4 regions of the Dactylosporangium sp. NPDC050688 genome follow, and region 4 is predicted to be linked to each of the others. Evidence: riboswitches for the same ligand, from Rfam matches in the RefSeq annotation. Region 4 holds a riboswitch; each other region holds the start of a gene.
The links. A riboswitch is a leader RNA that binds a small molecule or an ion and turns the genes downstream of it on or off. The one in region 4 is predicted to bind cyclic di-AMP.

Region 1 (2,191 bases), on a different contig from region 4:
GCGGCAGGTTCAGCTGCCGGGCGACGTCGATGATCGCGACGGCGTTGTTCATCTCGGCCTGGGTCAGCCCGCCGACGGGCGCGTGGACGGTCGGCGACGGCGACGCCGGTTGTTCGGCGGACGGTGCCGGGGCGGCGTTCGTCGGTGTCGGGGCGGCCTTCGCCGCCGGCGGCGTGACGGTGCCGGTGGCGTCGGCGGGTTTCCGGGCGCGGCTGCGTGAGGCCGGCCCGTCGGCCGCCGAGCGTCCGGCGTCGACGGCGAACGCCGCGCTGTCCGCCGGCACGGCGACGGGTCCGGGTCCGGCCGACGACGACAGCGTCGTGGACAGGGCGATCGTCGCGACCGCGACGGCGGCCACGGCGTACCGGCGCAGCCTGGCGGGCACGGGTGCGTGCAGCCGGAGGCGGGCCGCGTGCAGCCGGAGGCGGGCCGCGTGCCGCCCCCGGCGGGAGCGGCGCAGATGGCGGGGACCGCGCGTCTGCGCGCCGCTGAGCTGCTGGTCGTTGTCGGCGCCCGGGAGCATCCGGCGAGCCTAGGGGTGACCCGGACCAGGGGGTGTGGCAGGCGTGCGAACCGGCCGCCCGGACACTGGGCAGGCCGCACGGCGCCTGGTGCGGTCGGCGAGGTGCACCGGGGCACGACGCAGCCGACCGGCAGGCGGCCGGTGCGCCCGCAGTCTGCACCCGGTCCGTTCGCTATGCCGTCGTCACGCCCGGTAGCCGCGCCGCGTGGGGGATCCGGTGTCGTTTTTCGCGGCCCGGTAGTGTCCTCGCATCCGCCCGGCCCGCCGTCACCCACCTCGGGTGACACCGCGGCGGATCCGCTGAGTCGCGTCCACGCGAGCCGGGGAACCGAGCACCACCGGGGTGAATCCGCGGGGCCTGGGCCTCGAGGTAGGGCGATCTTCCCGCCCGAACCCGTCAGCTAACCCGGTAGGCGGCACCGGAAGGAGCACTCCGTGCAGCCATTGACCCGGCATCACCCGTGTCGCGGCACCTCGACCCGCGGACCGGCCCGGTAGCCACCGGACCTCACCACACCGGCCGCCGGCCGGTGTGGCAGCCCCCCGCCCGGATCACGTCCGGCACCGGCAACAGCAGCCGTCATCCAGCATGTCTGTCGAGGTACCCGTGAGCTACCTGTACAAACCCAGGCACCACAGCCCCAGCCCCAGCCCCGTCCCGTTGCGCTCCCGCGTGCTGCCGATCGCAGTCGCCGCGGCGGTCCTCGCCGTGACATTGGTCGTCGGCGTGGCCGTGCAAGCCTCAGGCCCCGGCCTGTTGGCCGACGCGCAGTCGCTGACCTCCGCGGATTCGTCCCGGTCCGACGTCGGCCAGGCCGCACGCGACCGGCAGCGGACACAGGCGGCGCCCGACGCCGCAGCCGCCCCGTCGAAGGCCGCCGCCGGTGCGGCGCCGTCCACGCCCGCCCCGCCCGCCGCCACGTCGACCGCCCCGCCCGCCGCCACGGCCGGCACCACCGCACCGGCCGCCCCGGCGGCGAAGGAGCTCGCCTACCGGTTCGCCTGGCAGGAGAACTTCTACTTCTGCGGCCCGGCGGCGACCCGGATCGCACTGACCGCGCGGTCGATGTACCCGTCCCAGTCCGAGGTCGCCCAGAGCCTGCGCACGACCGTCAACGGCACCGACTCCGCCGACGACACGACCCGGACGCTCAACGCGTACACGAAGTCCTCCTTCTACAAGTCGCACTACATCACCGGTCAGTCGGCCACCCAGGCCGAGATCGACCGGATGCAGGCGGACATCGTCAACGCGATCGCCAACGGCTACGCCGTGGTCGCCAACATCACCGGCTCCGCCGTGGACGACAAGGGAGGCTCGCACGCGTACCCGGGCGGCCACTACATCGCGGTGGTGGGCTACAGCAACGGCGGCAAGACGGTGAAGATCGCCGACCCCGCCGACGCCCTGGGCGTCGGGCACTACACGCTGACGACGGCCAAGCTCGCGCACTGGACCGCCCTGCGCGGATACTCCGCCTGACGCGGCGGTCAGCGGCCAGCGGTCAGCGTCCCAGCGCCCGCACCCGGCTGGGCGGCCGGAACGCCTGGACCGGCTGGCCGCGCAGCGCGCCCGCCATGGTCTGTGCGACGGCGGTGTTGACCGAGCCGGCGATGCCGCTGCCCACGTGGTCGTTCGGGTTGTCCGCGTTCACCGCGATGCCGGCC
Region 2 (2,191 bases), on a different contig from region 4:
CGCGATCAACAACGCCAATCTGGTCGAGGCGCTGCGCCGGGAGCGCCGGCACCTGGCGGCCAGCGAGGCCGCGTTCCGGCTCGCGTTCAACGGCGCCGGCACCGGCATGTGCATGATCGGCCTGGAGGGCACCGACCTGGCCCGGATCGTGCGGGTCAACCCGGCCCTGTGCGAGCTGCTCGGCCGGGACGAGGACGTGCTCGTCTCGATGCGCTTCGGCGACGTCATCCACCCCGACGACCTCGACCACAGCCGGGAGGTCTTCGCCGGCGGCATCGGGTCCGTCCGCGACCACGAGGTCCGCTGTGTGCGCGGCGACGGCGAGACGATCTGGATCTCCGCCACCATGTCCGTCGTGGCCGGCTCGCCCGCGTTCGCGATCACGCAGGTGCAGGACATCACCGGCCGCAAGGCGACCGAGGCGGACCTGGTCCGCCGGGCCTCCCGTGACCCGCTGACCGGCCTGGTCAACCGCGAGGCGTTCACCGAGGCCCTCACCGCCGCGCTCCGGCTCGCCCGTACCGACGGCGTGCTCAGCGCGCTGCTCTTCTGCGATCTCGACGACTTCAAGGTGGTCAACGACACCCTCGGCCACGACGCCGGCGACGCGGTCCTCGTCGCCGTCGCGCACCGGCTGCAGTCGCTGGTCCGGCCCACCGACACCGTCGCGCGGCTCGGCGGCGACGAGTTCGTCGTCCTGACCGGCAACGTGAGCGTCGCCGACCTCGGCGCGCTCGTCGACCGCCTCGAGCGGTCGGTCTCCGCGCCGGTCACGCACGAGGGGCACATCATGCGGGTACGGGTCAGCGTCGGCGTGGCCGTGATCGATGACACGGTGGAGGACGCGGGGGCCGCGCTGCGGGCCGCGGACCGCGAGATGTACCTGGTCAAGGGCAGTCGTCATGCCGGCGAGGTGACCAGACGGGTGACAGCGTTCGGTGAGCGTTCGGGTGCTCCGGGTGGTATGCAGGTGCTGCGGTTGGCCCGCCCGGAAGCCGCCCAGTAGGGTCGGGATGTCTGCTCCGGTCGACCTGCGCCGCATCGGCGCTGCCGGGCAGGCGCCGTCGAGTCGCGAGACTTCGCGAGCCGGGGACCCACATCGTCCTCTGGGGTGTATCCGTGGCCGAGCCACGGTAGGGCGAAACTTCCCGCCCGAACCCGTCAGCTAACCCGGTAGGCGGCACCGGAAGGAGTCTGCCGATGATGGCCGCCCGCTCGCCGTCGTAGCGCCTCACCACTGGTTCCCCCTTCCAGCACGCCGCCGTCCGGCGCCGTGCCGATGCCGCATGCCATGTGCTGCCTGCCACGAAGGACTTTCTCAGTAGTGAAGCCGTTGCCACGCCAGTTCCAGCCGCGACATCGCCGTCTCGTGCTCGGCGGGAGACCCGGCACCGTCTCGGTCGCCGTGCTGTCCGCCACGCTGCTGGCCACCGTGCCGGCGGACTCGCCGACGTCGGTGTTCGCGGGCTCCGCGTACGCCGAGCCGGGCGCCGTCGCGGCCGCCTCCCGGACCGTTTCCCCGGGCGTTTCCCCGGGCGTTTCCCCGGGCGCTCTGTCCGGTGCCGCCGCCGCGCCGGACGCGTCGTCGCCGGGGCCGTTCGCCGCCGCGGCGCCGGCCGTGCCGCCGGTGCCGCCCGCGCCGCCGGTCGTGCGGCCGGTCGCCGGGCTCGACCAGCAGCAGATGGACAACGCGGCGCTGATCGTCAAGCAGGGCAGGGCGCAGGGCATGCCCGACCGGGCCCTCGTGATCGCGGTCGCGACCGCCATGCAGGAGAGCGACCTGTACAACGTCGCCAGCTCCGCCGTGCCGGCCTCGCTGCGGCTGCCGCATCAGGGCGTCGGGTCCGACCACGACTCGGTCGGGCTCTTCCAGCAGCGGGCCAGCCAGGGCTGGGGCACGGTGACGCAGCTGATGGACCCGTCCCACGCCGCGATGCTGTTCTACTCCGCACTGTCGCGGGTGCAGGGCTGGCAGCGGATGAGCGTGACCGCGGCCGCGCAGGCGGTGCAGCGTTCGGCGTTCCCGGGGGCGTACCAGAAGCACGCCTCGCGCGCGGAGCAGGTGGTCGGCGCGCTGACCTGACCGGGACCGCGCCGCTGTTGCCGGCCGGCCGCGGTTTCGCTGACCGGCGGTCTGCGGTCCGCCGGCCCGCGGGTCCGCGGGTCTGCGGTCCGCGGGTCTGCGGTCTGC
Region 3 (2,191 bases), on a different contig from region 4:
TATCGGCCGGCCGGGCGCGGATGTGAGGTTCTTACAGTATCGACAGGTGTACGTGGTTCGTGTGGTCGCTGGACGGGTCCCCGCCGACGCCGCTGTAGTGGTGCCAGCCGACCGCCGGCGTCCACACCTGCTTGAACCAGATGACGTACATGACGCCGAGCCGGTCCGCGTTCTTGACGAAGTAGGTCGCCAGGTTGGCCCCGTAGACCTTGTCCTCGCCGGCGGCGACCCCGCCGAAGCCGGACTTGGCCTGCACCGAGAAGTCGCACGCGCGGCCCTTCGGGTGCTCGTACGGCCCGCTCGGCCGGTAGCACGAGACGAACCGCTTGAACCCGGCCGCCTGCGCCTGCCGCATCGCGTGCAGGGTGCGCTGGGTGAGGCAGCCCGAGGTGGTGGGGTCATCCATCTTGCAGGACTCCGACGACCAGCCGCCGCTCGCGTTGCGCGGCGAGGGCTGGGCGAGGGGCAGGTTGGCGGAGACGAAGCCGTTGCTCGGGCCGCCCGCCTGGGCCAGCCCCTTCTCGGCTTCCTTCTTCTTCGCGGCCATCACCGCGACCTGCTCCTGCTGGAGCTTGACCTCAGCCTCGAGGGCCTCCTTCTGCGCCTTCTGGTCTCTCTGGAGCTGGTTGAGCTCACGCAGCAGGTTGTCGTTGTGGTGGGCGATCTCGTCGATCGAGCCGGCCCGCTCGGCGAACCCGGTCGGGCTGCCCGAGTCCATCAGCGCCATGAACGTGGTCAGCGGCCCCGTCCGGTACGCCGCGACGGCGATCGCGGACACCTGCTCGGTGACCCGGGCGAGGTCGGCCTCGGTCGTGGCGAGCTTGGCGGTCAGCTCGGCCTGGTGCTTGATCGAGGCGTCGTACTTGTCCTTCGCCTCGATCCAGGCACGGGTGCTCTGGTCGAGGACCTGCGCGAGGGTCGCGTTGGACCCCTCGTCGCCGGTGTCGTCTCCCGGCTCGGCGGCGGCCGGCATGGCGGCCATCCCGAGCAGGACGGCGGCCGTCATCAGGACGGCGAGCATCCGCCGACCGGGATGTCGTGAAGACATCTGGCTCGTTGTTCCTTCCGTCGGCCGCCGACCGGGTTAGCTGACGGGTTCGGGACGGAACGATCCCTACCGCGGTCACCCGCAGATTCACCCCAGTTACGGTTGGGTCCCCGATTCGCCGGTGTCGAGCCGGCGATTAGGCGGCAGTCGCGTCCGGCACCGCGGGGGGCGGTGCCCTGTCGGACGAGACCGAAGGCCAGCCTACTCAGGGCGATCAGCCCGCGCAGCGCACGGCTTGTCCGCCGCTGTGACCCACCTCGCGACACGGTGGCATCTCAGCAGGTCGCCTAAGTCGGGGGAAAGAAAAACACGTGACGCAAATCACGAAATCATTTGGTCGTTTGCGGTAATACCCCGCCTGACCTGGTTGTTCTCCGCAACTCGCCGATCGCGCACCGTCACCATCGAACCGGCTCCCGCCCGTGCCGGCGCCGCCCGGGCACGGCAGCTTAGGGAAACCGTAAAGGTTGTTCATTATTCGATGTTGTTCGCTGCTCCGGCCGGGCCCGCCTGGTCGGATGGGCGTACAGCAGTCGATGTGAACGGAAGTGATCTGGTGTCCAGAGTGCGCCTGTTGGCGATGCTCGCCGCGACCGCAGTCGCCGGTGGGGTCGTCGCGGTCTTCAACATGCTGCCCGCGTCGGCGGCCAGCTGCGCGGCCGCGTGGCAGTCGTCGGCGGTCTACACCGGCGGCGCGACCGTGTCCCACAACGGCCGCAACTTCCTCGCCAAGTGGTGGACGCAGAACGAGGCGCCGCCCGGGACCAGCGGGGTCTGGCAGGACCAGGGCGCGTGCGGCGGGAGCACCCCGCAGCCGCCGACGCAGACCGGGTCCGCCGGCGGGTGCAGCTTCCCGGCGTGGGTGCAGGGGCGCAACTACGTCACCGGCGACATCGTGAAGTTCACCGACGGCAAGTACTACATCGCCGAGCACGACAACCCGGGGTACAGCCCGACGATCAGCACCTGGTACTGGGATCCGTACACCTGCAACGGGGGAGGCGGGAGCACGACGCCGCCGCCGAACAACCCGACCACCAACCCGCCGTCGAACGGGGCGTTCGTGGTCAGCGAGGCGCAGTTCAACCAGATGTTCCCGAACAGGAACCCGTTCTACACGTACAACGGCCTGGTCGCGGCACT
Region 4 (2,191 bases):
CCGACGCCGGCGTGCAGCTGCGGTGGCACCCGACGGCCTCCGGCACCGGCCCGTTCGCCGAGGTCACCTCGTACGGCGTGTACCGCCTCGACGGCACCACCGTGCCGGGCGCCTGCGACCTCGCCGACGCCGCCCACCTCGTGGCGACGGTGCGCGGCACTATGTACACCGACCCGACCGCGGAACCCGGCCGGCACTACACGTACGTGGTCACCGCCCTGGACCGCCGCTGGCACGAGAGCCCGCCGAGCCCGCCCCGCTGGGTCTGAGTCCCGCCGCCGGTTCCCCGCCGCCCTGGACGGTGGCGGGGAACCGGCGGCCGGCCGTCAGCCGGGCCGGCCGTAGCCGTACAGCGAGTCGATGTCGATCGGGGCGACCTTCACCACGGTGCGGCTGTTCGGGGCGTGGATGATCTGGTTGTTGCCGATGTAGATGCCCACGTGCCCGAGGCCGTTGTAGAACACCAGGTCGCCCGGGGCGAGCTGGCTGCGGGAGATGTGGCGGACCTTCTGGTACTGCTGGGCGGCGTTGTGCGGCAGCGTCACCCCGGCGGCCTTCCAGGCCATCATCGTCAGCCCCGAGCAGTCGAAGGTGTTCGGGCCGGCGGTGCCCCACACGTACTTCTTGCCGAGCTGGGCCCACGCGTAGCTGACGGCCTTGCCCGCCGAGCCGGAGACCGCCGGCGGCTGGCCCGGGTTGGCCGGCGTGGTGGTCGTCTTCGGCTTCACCTTCGCCGCGGCGGCCGCCGCCTCGGCCTTGCGCTGCAGCTCGTCGAGCCGGGCGATGTCGCCCTCGATCTTCTTGCGGCGGGTCTCCAGCTCGATCTTCTGCTGGCTCTGCGTGGCGAGGACGCCGTTGAGCCGTTGCTGCTCGGCGTCGAAGGCGTCCTTCGCGGTGCCGTACGCGGCCAGGTCCCGCTGCTGGCTGCGGGAGATCTGCTGCAGGGTGCCGATCCGGTCGGTGAACGCGTCGGTGGAGCGCGCGCCGAGCATCAGCGACCAGGTGCCCAGGTTGCCGCCGGTCTTGTAGGCGTTGACCGCGACCGTGTCGGCGTCGTCCCGGGCGGCCTGCATGCTCGCCTGCAGCGGCACCAGGTCCGTCCGCAGCTTCGCGATCGCCGCCTGGGTGGCCTCGAGGTCGCCGTTGACCTTGTTGTACTGCTCGACGACCAGCTCGACCTCCCGGTTGCCCTTGTCGATCTGGGCCTGTAACTCCTCGGGTGTCGGGTCCGCGTGCGCGGCGCAGGCCGGGGCGATCATCGCCGCCACCGCCAGCGCGACGACCGCGGTGCGCAGCGTCATGCGTCCGTTGAACACGGCACAGTCCTTCTTCCGCGACCGCCTACCGGGTTAGCTGACGGATTCGGGCGAGAAGAAGGCGTGCCCTACCGCGCCGCGGCGCGGATTCACCCCATTGGGAAACCCCGGTTGGTTCCCCGGCTCCCCGGCCCACGCCCGGCGTGCGGGCGCCCGGCCGGCGACTCGGCGGTGGCTGCCCGGGCCACCCCGGCGGGGCGGCGACGTCCGGCAGGCCAGCACCAACGTAACCGCCGCGGACACCGTCGAGCCTCGATCTAAGCCACTCTTAACGAAGACTCAAGACGGATCTGGCCCGTCCGGCCGGGGCTGATCAGTCCCGGAAGCTCGGCACCAGCGTCGACAGCCGGGCGGCGACTCACCGCGAAGCGCTGCCCCCGGCGGGTGCGAACGCCGGCAGCAGCGTCGCGATGATGACCTTCGGCGCGCGCTCGGCGGTGAGCCGGCCGGCGTTGATCTCCTCGGCGGCGGCGCCGTCGCCGCCACCGCGACCGGCTGGTGACGGCCGCCTGGTGACGGCCTGGTGACAGCTCGGCGGTGCCGGGCGTGGCGAGCGGTGCGGGCGGCGGGTCGGTACCGTCATGGCATGGCCGCGCGATGCCCCACGGTGCGCCGGCGCCGGGCGGCGGGATGACGGCCGCGGGGCGCCGGGAGACGCGTGCGCTGCTGGCCAGGGCCGCCGAGGTGCAGGGCGACGCCGAGGCCGTCGCCGGGATCGTCGGCGCCGCCAGGGCCGAGGTCGTCGCGGCGTACGAGCGGGCGAGCGAACCCCAGGTGTGGGCCGCGCTCGGCACCATGTCGATCGAGACGCTGAAGGACACCGTGGACGGCCGGGCCCGGCTGGACGAGCTGCCCGCGCACGGCATCCGCTCGGT

Region 1: it holds a riboswitch for cyclic di-AMP, as region 4 does, so the genes downstream of both, AB0H83_RS49225 (C39 family peptidase) here and AB0H83_RS05450 (NlpC/P60 family protein) in region 4, are expected to answer to the same signal.
Region 2: it holds a riboswitch for cyclic di-AMP, as region 4 does, so the genes downstream of both, AB0H83_RS06085 (hypothetical protein) here and AB0H83_RS05450 (NlpC/P60 family protein) in region 4, are expected to answer to the same signal.
Region 3: it holds a riboswitch for cyclic di-AMP, as region 4 does, so the genes downstream of both, AB0H83_RS40175 (hypothetical protein) here and AB0H83_RS05450 (NlpC/P60 family protein) in region 4, are expected to answer to the same signal.

What each region holds. Positions count from the first base shown of each region.
Region 1 covers NZ_JBFAIC010000112.1:1,745-3,935, forward strand. Annotated here, with positions in the region: gene AB0H83_RS49220 (hypothetical protein) at 1-523, opposite strand, end outside; cyclic di-AMP (ydaO/yuaA leader) riboswitch at 812-954, shown strand; gene AB0H83_RS49225 (C39 family peptidase) at 1,131-2,006, shown strand; gene AB0H83_RS49230 (transglycosylase domain-containing protein) at 2,029-2,191, opposite strand, start outside.
Region 2 covers NZ_JBFAIC010000004.1:106,050-108,240, forward strand. Annotated here, with positions in the region: gene AB0H83_RS06080 (diguanylate cyclase) at 1-1,006, shown strand, start outside; cyclic di-AMP (ydaO/yuaA leader) riboswitch at 1,053-1,195, shown strand; gene AB0H83_RS06085 (hypothetical protein) at 1,325-2,083, shown strand.
Region 3 covers NZ_JBFAIC010000063.1:12,775-14,965, forward strand. Annotated here, with positions in the region: gene AB0H83_RS40175 (hypothetical protein) at 32-1,021, opposite strand; cyclic di-AMP (ydaO/yuaA leader) riboswitch at 1,058-1,201, opposite strand; gene AB0H83_RS40180 (glycoside hydrolase family 19 protein) at 1,605-2,191, shown strand, end outside.
Region 4 covers NZ_JBFAIC010000003.1:289,038-291,228, forward strand. Annotated here, with positions in the region: gene AB0H83_RS05445 (family 10 glycosylhydrolase) at 1-269, shown strand, start outside; gene AB0H83_RS05450 (NlpC/P60 family protein) at 327-1,316, opposite strand; cyclic di-AMP (ydaO/yuaA leader) riboswitch at 1,324-1,470, opposite strand; gene AB0H83_RS05455 (hypothetical protein) at 1,675-1,899, opposite strand; gene AB0H83_RS05460 (SNF2-related protein) at 1,914-2,191, shown strand, end outside.